3 regions of the Streptomyces sp. NPDC026673 genome follow, and region 2 is predicted to be linked to each of the others. Evidence: riboswitches for the same ligand, from Rfam matches in the RefSeq annotation. Region 2 holds a riboswitch; each other region holds the start of a gene.

Region 1 (3,270 bases), on a different contig from region 2:
TGTCGTTCGCACCGTACAGATCCGCCAGGACACCGCGTGTCGAATCCGTGGGGAAGTTCTATCGGCAAGCAGTTCAGCAGAGGAAGCGCACAGGTCAAGAGGAGGACGGGACGCCGCCATGGAGCGCCTTCCAGGCGCCGGCGCCGACGCAGCGGCTGACATGCATGGTCTCGTCCGCGTTGTCGTGGTGATCTGAGACGTGCGGCGGTCTCGAATGTGTGTGCGAATTATTTGAACGTTCAGAACACCTGCGTGCGATCCGGCTGTATCGACAGATGCGGCTCGACAGCTGTGGACGCGAAGATCCGCGAGGCCCATGCGGCTGCGCGCTCCCGAAGCCGTCCCACAGCGAGGGCCGCGACCTCTGGGCCGTCTCCGGGTCGTGAAAGATCGGCCGAGGTCGACAGGGGACGCCTGAGGGTGACGGGAGCCTCACCCATCTGACCTGGGCGGCCCCAAACGATCTGCGACACTGGACGCACCATGCCTGCACCCGGAGAACTCACATTCGTCGCCCCGCGCGGAGCCAAGAAGCCGCCGCGGCACCTTGCCGACCTCTCGCCCGAGGAGCGCCGGGAGGCGGTCGCGGAACTGGGGGAGAAGCCGTTCCGTGCGAAGCAGCTCTCGCAGCACTACTTCGCGCGCTACGCCGACGACCCCGCCGCGTGGACGGACATCCCGGCCGCGGCGCGCGGCAAGCTGGCGGAGGGGCTGCTGCCGGACCTGATGTCGGTCGTGCGGCACAGCAGCACCGACAACGACACGACGCGCAAGACGCTGTGGCGGCTGTTCGACGGGACTCTGGTCGAGTCGGTGCTGATGCGCTACCCGGACCGGGTGACGATGTGCATCAGCTCGCAGGCGGGCTGCGGCATGAACTGCCCGTTCTGCGCCACCGGCCAGGCCGGCCTGGACCGGAACCTGTCGACCGGGGAGATCGTGCACCAGATCGTGGCGGGCATGCGCTCGCTGCGGGACGGCGAGATCCCGGGCGGGCCCGCGCGGCTGTCCAACATCGTGTTCATGGGCATGGGCGAGCCGCTGGCCAACTACAAGCGGGTCGTCGGCGCCATCCGCCGGCTGACCGACCCGGAGCCCGACGGCCTGGGGCTGTCTCAGCGGGGCATCACGGTGTCGACGGTGGGCCTGGTCCCGGCGATGCTGCGCTTCGCGGACGAGGGCTTCAAGTGCCGGCTCGCGGTGTCGCTGCACGCGCCCGACGACGAGCTGCGCGACACTCTGGTGCCGGTGAACACCCGCTGGAAGGTGCGCGAGGTGCTGGACGCCGCGTGGCACTACGCGGACGTGTCCGGCCGCCGGGTCTCGATCGAGTACGCGCTGATCCGGGACATCAACGACCAGGCGTGGCGGGCCGACCTGCTGGGCCGGCTGCTCAAGGGGCGCCGCGTCCACGTCAACCTGATCCCGCTCAACCCGACCCCCGGCTCGAAGTGGACGGCCTCGCGGCCCGAGGACGAGCGGGCGTTCGTGGCGGCGCTGGAAGCGCACGGCGTGCCCGTGACCGTCCGGGACACCCGCGGTCAGGAGATCGACGGCGCCTGCGGTCAGCTGGCGGCTTCCGAGCGCTGATCCGCGCTTGCTATCGTGACGGTCGTTTGCGGCCGTTTGCCGTGACATCACACAAAAGAACATCCGACAGGGGAGCGCAGACAGCGCTGAGAGTGCGGCAGAGCCGCAGACCCTCGGACCTGATCCGGGTCATACCGGCGTAGGGAGTCACACATGAGCACCACCCGTCGGCGTGCGGCCGGCACCGTCCTCGTCGTCGCGCTCGGCGCGACCGCGCTCGCCGCCTGCGGCAGCGACGGCGGCGACACCGCCGAGGGCGGCAGCACCTCCAAGACCGTGACGCTGGTCAGCCACGACTCCTTCGCCGCGTCGAAGGGCGTGCTGAAGGAGTTCACGAAGCAGACCGGCTACACCGTCAAGGTGCTGCGCGGCGGCGACGCCGGCGCCGCGGTCAACCAGGCCGTGCTGTCCAAGGGCAACCCGCAGGGCGACGTCTTCTTCGGCGTCGACAACACGCTGCTGTCCCGCGCCCTCGACAACGACCTCTTCGAGCCGTACGAGGCCAAGGGCCTCGACAAGGTGCCCGCGGGGCTACAGCTCGACGCCGCGAAGCACCGCGTCACGCCCATCGACTTCGGCGACGTCTGCGTCAACTACGACCGGAAGTACTTCGCCGAGCACAAGCTCGCCGTGCCGGAGAGCTTCGACGACCTCGTCAAGCCCGAGTACAAGGACCTCCTGGTCACGGAGAACGCCGCCACCTCCTCCCCGGGCCTCGCCTTCCTCCTCGCCACCACAGCGAAGTACGGCGACGAGGGCTGGCAGGACTACTGGAAGAAGCTCAAGGCCAACGGCGTCCAGGTCGTCGACGGCTGGGAGCAGGCGTACTACGACACCTTCTCCGGCGCCGGGGGCGGCAAGGGCGACAAGCCGCTCGTCGTGTCCTACGCCTCCAGCCCGCCCGCCGAGGTGCTCGGCCTGAAGACGCAGCCCGCGCAGGGGCCGACGGGCGTCGCGACCGGCACCTGCTTCCGGCAGATCGAGTTCGCGGGCCTGCTCAAGGGCGCGAAGAACACCGAGGGCGGCAAGGCGCTGGTCGACTTCCTGCTGGGCCGCGCCTTCCAGGAGGACATGCCGCTGAACATGTTCGTCAACCCGGTCCGCGACGACGCGGAGCTGCCCGAGGTCTTCACCAAGTACGCGCCCGCCATCAGCGATCCGGCCACCGTCGCGCCGGAGAAGATCGCCGAGAACCGGGAGCAGTGGGTCAAGTCGTGGTCCTCGCTCGTGCTGAAGTAACGAAGACCGCCGGGGGGACGCGCGCGAAGGCGGCGGCCGTCCGGCCGCCGGCGGTGCGGCTGGGCCTGATGGCCGTGCCGGTCGCCTTCTTCGCGCTGTTCTTCGGCTATCCGGTCGCCGCCATCGTCACCCGCGGGCTCCGCGAGGGCGGACGGTGGCGGTTCGGCCGGTTCGCCGACGTCCTGGGCGAGCCCGACATCCTGCACGTGCTGTGGTTCACCTGCTGGCAGGCGGCCGCGTCCACCGCGCTCACCCTGGCGATCGCGCTGCCCGGCGCCTATGTCTTCGCCCGCTTCGACTTCCCCGGCAAGCAGGTGCTGCGCGCGGTGGTGACCGTGCCCTTCGTGCTGCCGACCGTCGTCGTCGGTTCGGCCTTCCTCGCGCTGCTCGGGCGCGGCGGGCTGCTGGACGAACTGTGGGGCGTGCGCCTGGACACCACGG
Region 2 (3,270 bases):
CGCCGGTGCCCGCGTCCGGTGCCCCCGGGAACAGTGTCGCCGCCGCCGCGGTCCGCCGACACCACCAGGACGGCGAGCGCCGTCGTCAACGGCACCGCCACCACCAGCCCGATGCTGCCCACCAGGGTCCGCACGATCTCCTCGGCCACCAGTTCGCTGCCCGCCACCGCGAGCACACCGCGCTGCGCGATGGAGAAGAGCAGCAGCAGCGGCAGCGCCGCGCCCGCGTAGGCCAGCACCAGGGTGTTGACGACAGAGGCGATGTGGTCGCGCCCGATGCGCATCGCCGCCGAGTACAGCCGGCGCCGGCTCGCGCCCGGGTCCGCCTCCCGCAGCTCCCACACCGCCGAGGTCTGGGTCACCGTCACGTCGTCCAGCACGCCCAGCGAACCGATGATGATGCCGGCCAGCAGCAGACCGCGGATCTCGATGTCCGGGTAGAGGGCGTGGATCAGCCCAGTCTCGTCCGAGGTGTTGCCGCTGAGCACCGCCCAGTCGATGAAGACCGAGCCCAGGACGCCGATCAGCAGCAGCGAGCACAGGGTGCCCAGGACCGCCACCGAGGTACGGGCGTTGAGGCCGTGGCACATGTAGAGCGCGATCAGCATGATGGCGCTGCCGCCGATCACCGCCACCAGCAGCGGATTGCTGCCGTGCAGGATCGCCGGGAGGATGAACAGCGTCAGCACCGCGAAGCTGATGACCAGCGCGACCAGCGCCAGGACCCCGCGCAGCCGGCCGACCAGGACCACCACGGCCGCGAAGATGCCGGCCAGCAGCCACAGCGGGAACGCCCGGTCGACGTCGGTCACCGAGTACTGCAGTTCGCGCGGCGCCTGCGGCGCGTACGCCAGCAGCACCTTCTGGTTCTGCGTGTAGTGCCTTGTCTGGGTGGGCTGCACGATCTCCGTGAAGGTGCGCCCGCGGTCCTTGCCCGAGGTGACCTCGATCGTCGCGCGCTGGCAGATCGCCGGCCCGGACGACGGAGCCGCCGACGGGCCCGGGGAGGGGGCGGTCTCGGTGCCGGGCGCGGCGCCGGGTTCGGCGTTCACGTCCGAGCACTTGACGTCCTCGGTCTTCACCACCCGTCCGGACTGCGTCTGCTGGTCGAAGCCGACCCCGGTGCGGTCGTGCGCCGGCACACCGCCGGGCCAGAGCACCACGAGGCCGGCCACGACCGCCGCGACGAAGGGGACCAGGATCGCGGTGATGACCTTCCGCAGATGCCTGGAGACCGGAGGTACCGGGCCGTGGCCGTGGCCATGGGCGTGTGCGTGCGAGTGAGCGGAGTCCACGACCCGATCATCGCAACACCCCCTGGTGCGCGTCAGCGAGGACCCGCTAGCGTTGAGGCACCTTTGCAAACGCGGGAGCTCGGAGCACCGGGCTGAGAGGGCGCTGACCGGCCGAGGGCCACCAGCTGCGCCGACCGCTGAACCTGTTACCGGGTAATGCCGGCGTAGGGAGTGGGTCTCATGACCATGCAGGATGCACACGCGCGCGAAATCGGCTGGCACAAGGGCTATGTGACCGGGTCCCGCCCGGACATCAAGGTCCCCGTCCGCCGGGTGCACCTGACCAACGGCCGGGACGTGACGCTGTACGACACGTCCGGCCCGTACACCGATCCGACCGTCACCACCGACGTCCGCCGCGGCCTCCCGCCGCTGCGGGAGAACTGGATCGTCGCCCGCGGCGACACCGAGGAGTACCCCGGCCGCCCCGTCCGCCCCGAGGACGACGGGGTCAAACACACCTCACCGCGCGGCGGTCTGCGCAATCTGGACGCCGTCTTCCCCGGCCGTCCCCGCCTCCCGCGGCGCGGCGGGCCCGGGCGGCCGGTGACCCAACTGGCGTACGCGCGCCGGGGCGAGATCACCCCGGAGATGGAGTACGTCGCGATCCGCGAGAACGTCTCCCCCGAGGTCGTCCGCCAGGAGATCGCGGCGGGACGCGCCGTCCTGCCGGCGAACGTCAACCACCCGGAGACCGAGCCGATGATCATCGGCAAGCGGTTCCTGGTGAAGGTGAACGCCAACATCGGCAACTCGGCCGTCACCTCCTCCATCGAGGAGGAGGTGGAGAAGATGACCTGGGCCACCCGCTGGGGGGCCGACACGGTCATGGACCTCTCCACCGGCCGCAACATCCACACCACCCGTGAGTGGGTGCTGCGCAACTCCCCCGTCCCCATCGGCACCGTCCCCCTCTACCAGGCGCTGGAGAAGGTCGACGGCAAGGCCGAGGAGCTGACCTGGGAGATCTACCGGGACACCGTCGTCGAACAGGCAGAGCAGGGCGTCGACTACATGACCGTCCACGCCGGCGTGCTGCTGCGGTACGTCCCGCTGACCGCCCGCCGCAAGACGGGCATCGTCTCCCGCGGCGGCTCGATCATGGCGGCCTGGTGCCTCGCGCACCACAAGGAGAGCTTCCTCTACGAGAACTTCGAGGAGCTCTGCGAGCTCCTGGCCGCCTACGACGTCACGTACTCCCTGGGCGACGGGCTGCGCCCGGGGTCCATCGCGGACGCCAACGACGAGGCCCAGTTCGCGGAGCTGCGCACGCTCGGTGAGCTCAACACCATCGCCAAGCGGCACGGTGTGCAGACCATGATCGAGGGGCCGGGGCACGTCCCCATGCACAAGATCAAGGAGAACATCGACCTCCAGCAGGAGATCTGCGAGGAGGCGCCGTTCTACACCCTCGGCCCGCTCACCACCGACATCGCGCCCGCCTACGACCACATCACCTCCGGCATCGGCGCCGCGATGATCGCCTGGTGGGGTACGGCCATGCTCTGCTACGTCACCCCCAAGGAGCACCTGGGCCTGCCGGACCGCGACGACGTGAAGACCGGCGTCATCACCTACAAGATCGCCGCCCACGCCGCCGACCTGGCCAAGGGCCACCCCGGCGCCCAGGAGTGGGACGACGCGCTGTCCGACGCCCGCTTCGAGTTCCGCTGGGAGGACCAGTTCAACCTGGCCCTCGACCCGGACACGGCCAGGGAGTTCCACGACGAGACCCTGCCGGCGGAGCCGGCCAAGACCGCGCACTTCTGCTCCATGTGCGGGCCGAAATTCTGCTCGATGAAGATCTCCCAGGACATCCGCCGCCGCCACGGCGACACGGCCGAGGAGATCGAGGCCGGCATGGCGGAGAAGTCCCGCGAGTTCGCGGCCTCGGGCAACCGGGTCTATCTGCCGATCGCGGACTGACCCGCCGGGCACCAACGGCGTCCGTACCGGGCGGGCCCGCGACCCCTGG
Region 3 (3,270 bases), on a different contig from region 2:
CACCGGACGGGGCGGCGGTCAGGGTCGCGACGAGGCGGTCGAGGGTGACGCCCTCGGCGACCTCCCGGGCCTCGCCGTTGACGGAGACGGACAGGAGGAGGGGGGCGGTCATGCGTACTGCTCCTGGGGCGTGAAGCGGTCGGGGGAGAAGGGCCGGGCCGGCGCGGGAGCGTCCGCCCCGGTGAGGATCTCGGCCATCACGTCGCCGGTCAGCGGCGTGAGCAGCACGCCGTTGCGGTGGTGCCCGGTGGCGATCACCAGGCCGTCCAGCGCGCCGCGGCCCAGCAGCGGGGCGTTGTCGGGTGTGCCGGGACGCAGCCCGGCCTGTGTCTCGGCCAGCGGCAGTTCGGTGATGCCGGGCAGCAATTCGTGGGCGTCGCGGAGCAGTTCGTAGACCCCGCCGGCGGTGACCGTGGTGTCCCAGCCCATCTCCTCGCTGGTGGCCCCGACGACCAGTTCCCCGTTCTCGCGCGGGACGAGGTAGACGTGCCCGCCGCGCACCACGGCCCGTACCGTCCGGGACAGGAACGGCGCGTACGCCGGCGGCACCCGCAGCCGCAGCACCTGTCCCTTCACCGGCCGCACGGGCGGGAGCGCGTGCTCGGGCAGCCCGCCGATCCGCCCGCTGAGACTGCCGGCGGCCAGCACCACCTGCCCGGCGGCGAGCCGTGTGCCGTCCTCGAGGACGACTCCGTGCGCGCGGTCCCCGGCGACGTCCACGCGCTCCACCCGGGACCGCCGGAACGTCACCCCGGACAGCTCGCAGGCGCGCAGCAGCGCCGCGGCCAGGCGTCGCGGGTCGACCTGGTGGTCGCCGTCCACCCGCAGCCCGCCGCGCACGCCGGGGGCGAGCATCGGCTCCAGGCGCCGGCACTCGCGACCGCTGATCCACTCCGACCGCAGGCCCAAGGAGTCCTGGAACGCGTGGAGTTCGCGCAGCTGCGCGCGGTCGTCGGCGTCCAGGGCGACGGCGAGGGTGCCGCAGGTGCGGTAGCCGAGGCCGAGTCCCGTGGCCTCCTCCAGCTCCGCCACGAAGGACGGGTAGCGGCGCGCCGCGGCGAGGTTGAGCTCCAGCAGCGCCTGCTCGCCGTACTGCACCTCCGTGACCGGGGCCAGCATTCCCGCGGCCACCCGGGCGGCGCCGCCGCCCGGTTCGGGGTCCGCCACCACCGTCCGCAGGCCGCGTCCGGCGGCCCGCCACGCGGTGACCAGCCCGATGATCCCGCCGCCGATCACGACGACGTCATGACGGTGCATGATGTTCCCGCTCCTCCCTTCGCCGGCATGACCCGGATCAGGTTCGTACGGTCGGCGGCCGCCCAGCCGCCCTCTCAGCCCGGTGCGCCGGGCTCCCGCGAGTGCTCTCCGGCCACCTTAGTACGCACCATCCGCAGCGAGTAGGGCACTGGTACGCCCGGACGGCGCCCCCGCGGCGTTACGGTGATCGCGTGACCAGCAGCAGCGAGCAGCGCGTCGTCGTCGTCGGGGCCGGAATGGCCGGAGTCCAGACCGCCGTGTCCCTGCGCGAGCAGGGCTGGGGCGGGACGATCACGCTGCTCGGCGCGGAACGGCATCCCCCGTACGACCGGCCACCGCTGTCGAAGGGCGTGCTCTTCGGCGCCGACGAGGGTCCGCTGCTGGATGTCGACTTCGCCGGCATCGGGGTCGAGCTGCTGCTCGGACGCCATGCGAGCGCTCTGCGGCCCGGCGAGCGGCAGGTCCTGACCGACGGCGGCCCGGTCGGGTACGACAAGCTCGTCCTCGCCAGCGGCGCCGAGCCGGTCATGCTCCCCGGCAGCGAGGGCACGCCCGGTGTGCACGTGCTGCGCACCCTGGACGACGCCACCGCGCTGCGGCCCGTGCTGGAGGGCCGGCACCGGGTCGTGGTGGTCGGCGCGGGCTGGATCGGTGCCGAGTTCGCGACCGCCGCCCGCCTCGCCGGGTGCGAGGTGACCGTCGTGGAGGCGGCCGACCGCCCGCTCGCCGGGATTTTGCCGCCGCGGATCGCCGAACGCATGCGCGGCTGGTACGCGGAGGCGGGCGTCGACCTGCGCACCGGCGCGGTCGTCTCCTCCGTCGAGCGGGGGGCGGTGCGCCTCGCGGACGGCAGCGTCCTCGCCGCCGAGGCGGTCGTCGTCGGGATCGGCGCCCGGCCCGCGACCGGGTGGCTGGCCGGTTCGGGCGTCGACCTCGGGCCGGACCGCGCGGTCCTCGCCGACGACCGGCTGCGCACCTCGGTGACGGACGTGTACGCCGTGGGGGACTGCGCGTCCTTCCCGTCGGCGCGGTACGGGGAGCGGCTGCTGATCCACCACTGGGACAACGCGGTGCAGGGGCCCCGTACCGCCGCCGCGAACATCCTGGGCGGTGACGAGGTGTACGACCCCGTTCCCTACTTCTGGTCGGAGCAGTTCGGCCGTTTCGTGCAGTACGCGGGGTACCACGTGGACTCCGACGACATGCTGCTGCGCGGCGACCCGGACGGGCCCGCCTGGTCGGTGCTGTGGCTTCGGGACGGGCGGCTGGTCGCGCTCTTCGCCGTGGGACGGCCCCGCGACCTGGCCCAGGCCCGCAAACTGGTCGCCCGCGGCGTCCGCCTCGACGAGGCGCTGGCCGCCGACCCCGCGGTCCAACTGCGGGCCGCGGTCGTCTGAGCCACCGGTCGGCTCCCGGCTCCCGGCTCCCGGATTCCGCTCCCGGCTCCCGGATTCCGGCTCCCGACGGGCCGCGAGCGGGTCCGGAGCGGGTCCCGCGGGGGTTGCCGGCGCGTAGCGGACCCGTCAGGACGGAGCAATGCGTGGCGCGAGCGGTTCCAAGGTGTCGGTCCGGGATGGCACGCTTGTCCTGTGACCGAGATCGACGCAAAGATTGACTCCCTCATTCCTTCCTGGCTGAACGTCCCCGAGATCGCCGAGCGCCTCGACGTGGAGGTGACCCGGGTCCGCCAGCTCATCAAGGAGGGCCAGCTCATCGCCGTGCGCCGCGGTGAGAACCGGGTGCTGATGGTCCCCGCCGACTTCATCGGCGAGGGGAAGATCGTGAAGGGCCTCGCAGGCACGCTCACCGTGCTCAAGGACGACGGGTTCAGCGACGAAGAGACCCTGGAGTGGCTGTTCACCCCGGACGAGAGCCTGCCCGGCACCCCCGTCCAGGCGCTGCGGGAAAACCGCGGTACCGAGGTGAAGCGCCGCGCCCAGGCGCTCGCCGTCTGACCGACCGCCCCGACCCGTCGTCCGCAGCCACCCGAGGGGACCCGCCCGCATGAGTACG

What was found. A riboswitch is a leader RNA that binds a small molecule or an ion and turns the genes downstream of it on or off. The one in region 2 is predicted to bind thiamine pyrophosphate.
Region 1: it holds a riboswitch for thiamine pyrophosphate, as region 2 does, so the genes downstream of both, AB0F62_RS06735 (thiamine ABC transporter substrate-binding protein) here and thiC (phosphomethylpyrimidine synthase ThiC) in region 2, are expected to answer to the same signal.
Region 3: it holds a riboswitch for thiamine pyrophosphate, as region 2 does, so the genes downstream of both, thiO (glycine oxidase ThiO) here and thiC (phosphomethylpyrimidine synthase ThiC) in region 2, are expected to answer to the same signal.

What each region holds. Positions count from the first base shown of each region.
Region 1 covers NZ_JBEZXR010000005.1:222,189-225,458, forward strand. Annotated here, with positions in the region: gene rlmN (23S rRNA (adenine(2503)-C(2))-methyltransferase RlmN) at 484-1,590, shown strand; TPP riboswitch at 1,649-1,753, shown strand; gene AB0F62_RS06735 (thiamine ABC transporter substrate-binding protein) at 1,744-2,829, shown strand; gene AB0F62_RS06740 (iron ABC transporter permease) at 2,898-3,270, shown strand, end outside.
Region 2 covers NZ_JBEZXR010000002.1:105,033-108,302, forward strand. Annotated here, with positions in the region: gene AB0F62_RS02025 (YibE/F family protein) at 1-1,295, opposite strand, end outside; TPP riboswitch at 1,357-1,483, shown strand; gene thiC (phosphomethylpyrimidine synthase ThiC) at 1,476-3,221, shown strand.
Region 3 covers NZ_JBEZXR010000033.1:78,715-81,984, forward strand. Annotated here, with positions in the region: gene thiS (sulfur carrier protein ThiS) at 1-112, opposite strand, end outside; gene thiO (glycine oxidase ThiO) at 109-1,257, opposite strand; TPP riboswitch at 1,254-1,366, opposite strand; gene AB0F62_RS22700 (FAD-dependent oxidoreductase) at 1,494-2,654, shown strand; gene AB0F62_RS22705 (Rv2175c family DNA-binding protein) at 2,847-3,212, shown strand; gene thiE (thiamine phosphate synthase) at 3,262-3,270, shown strand, end outside.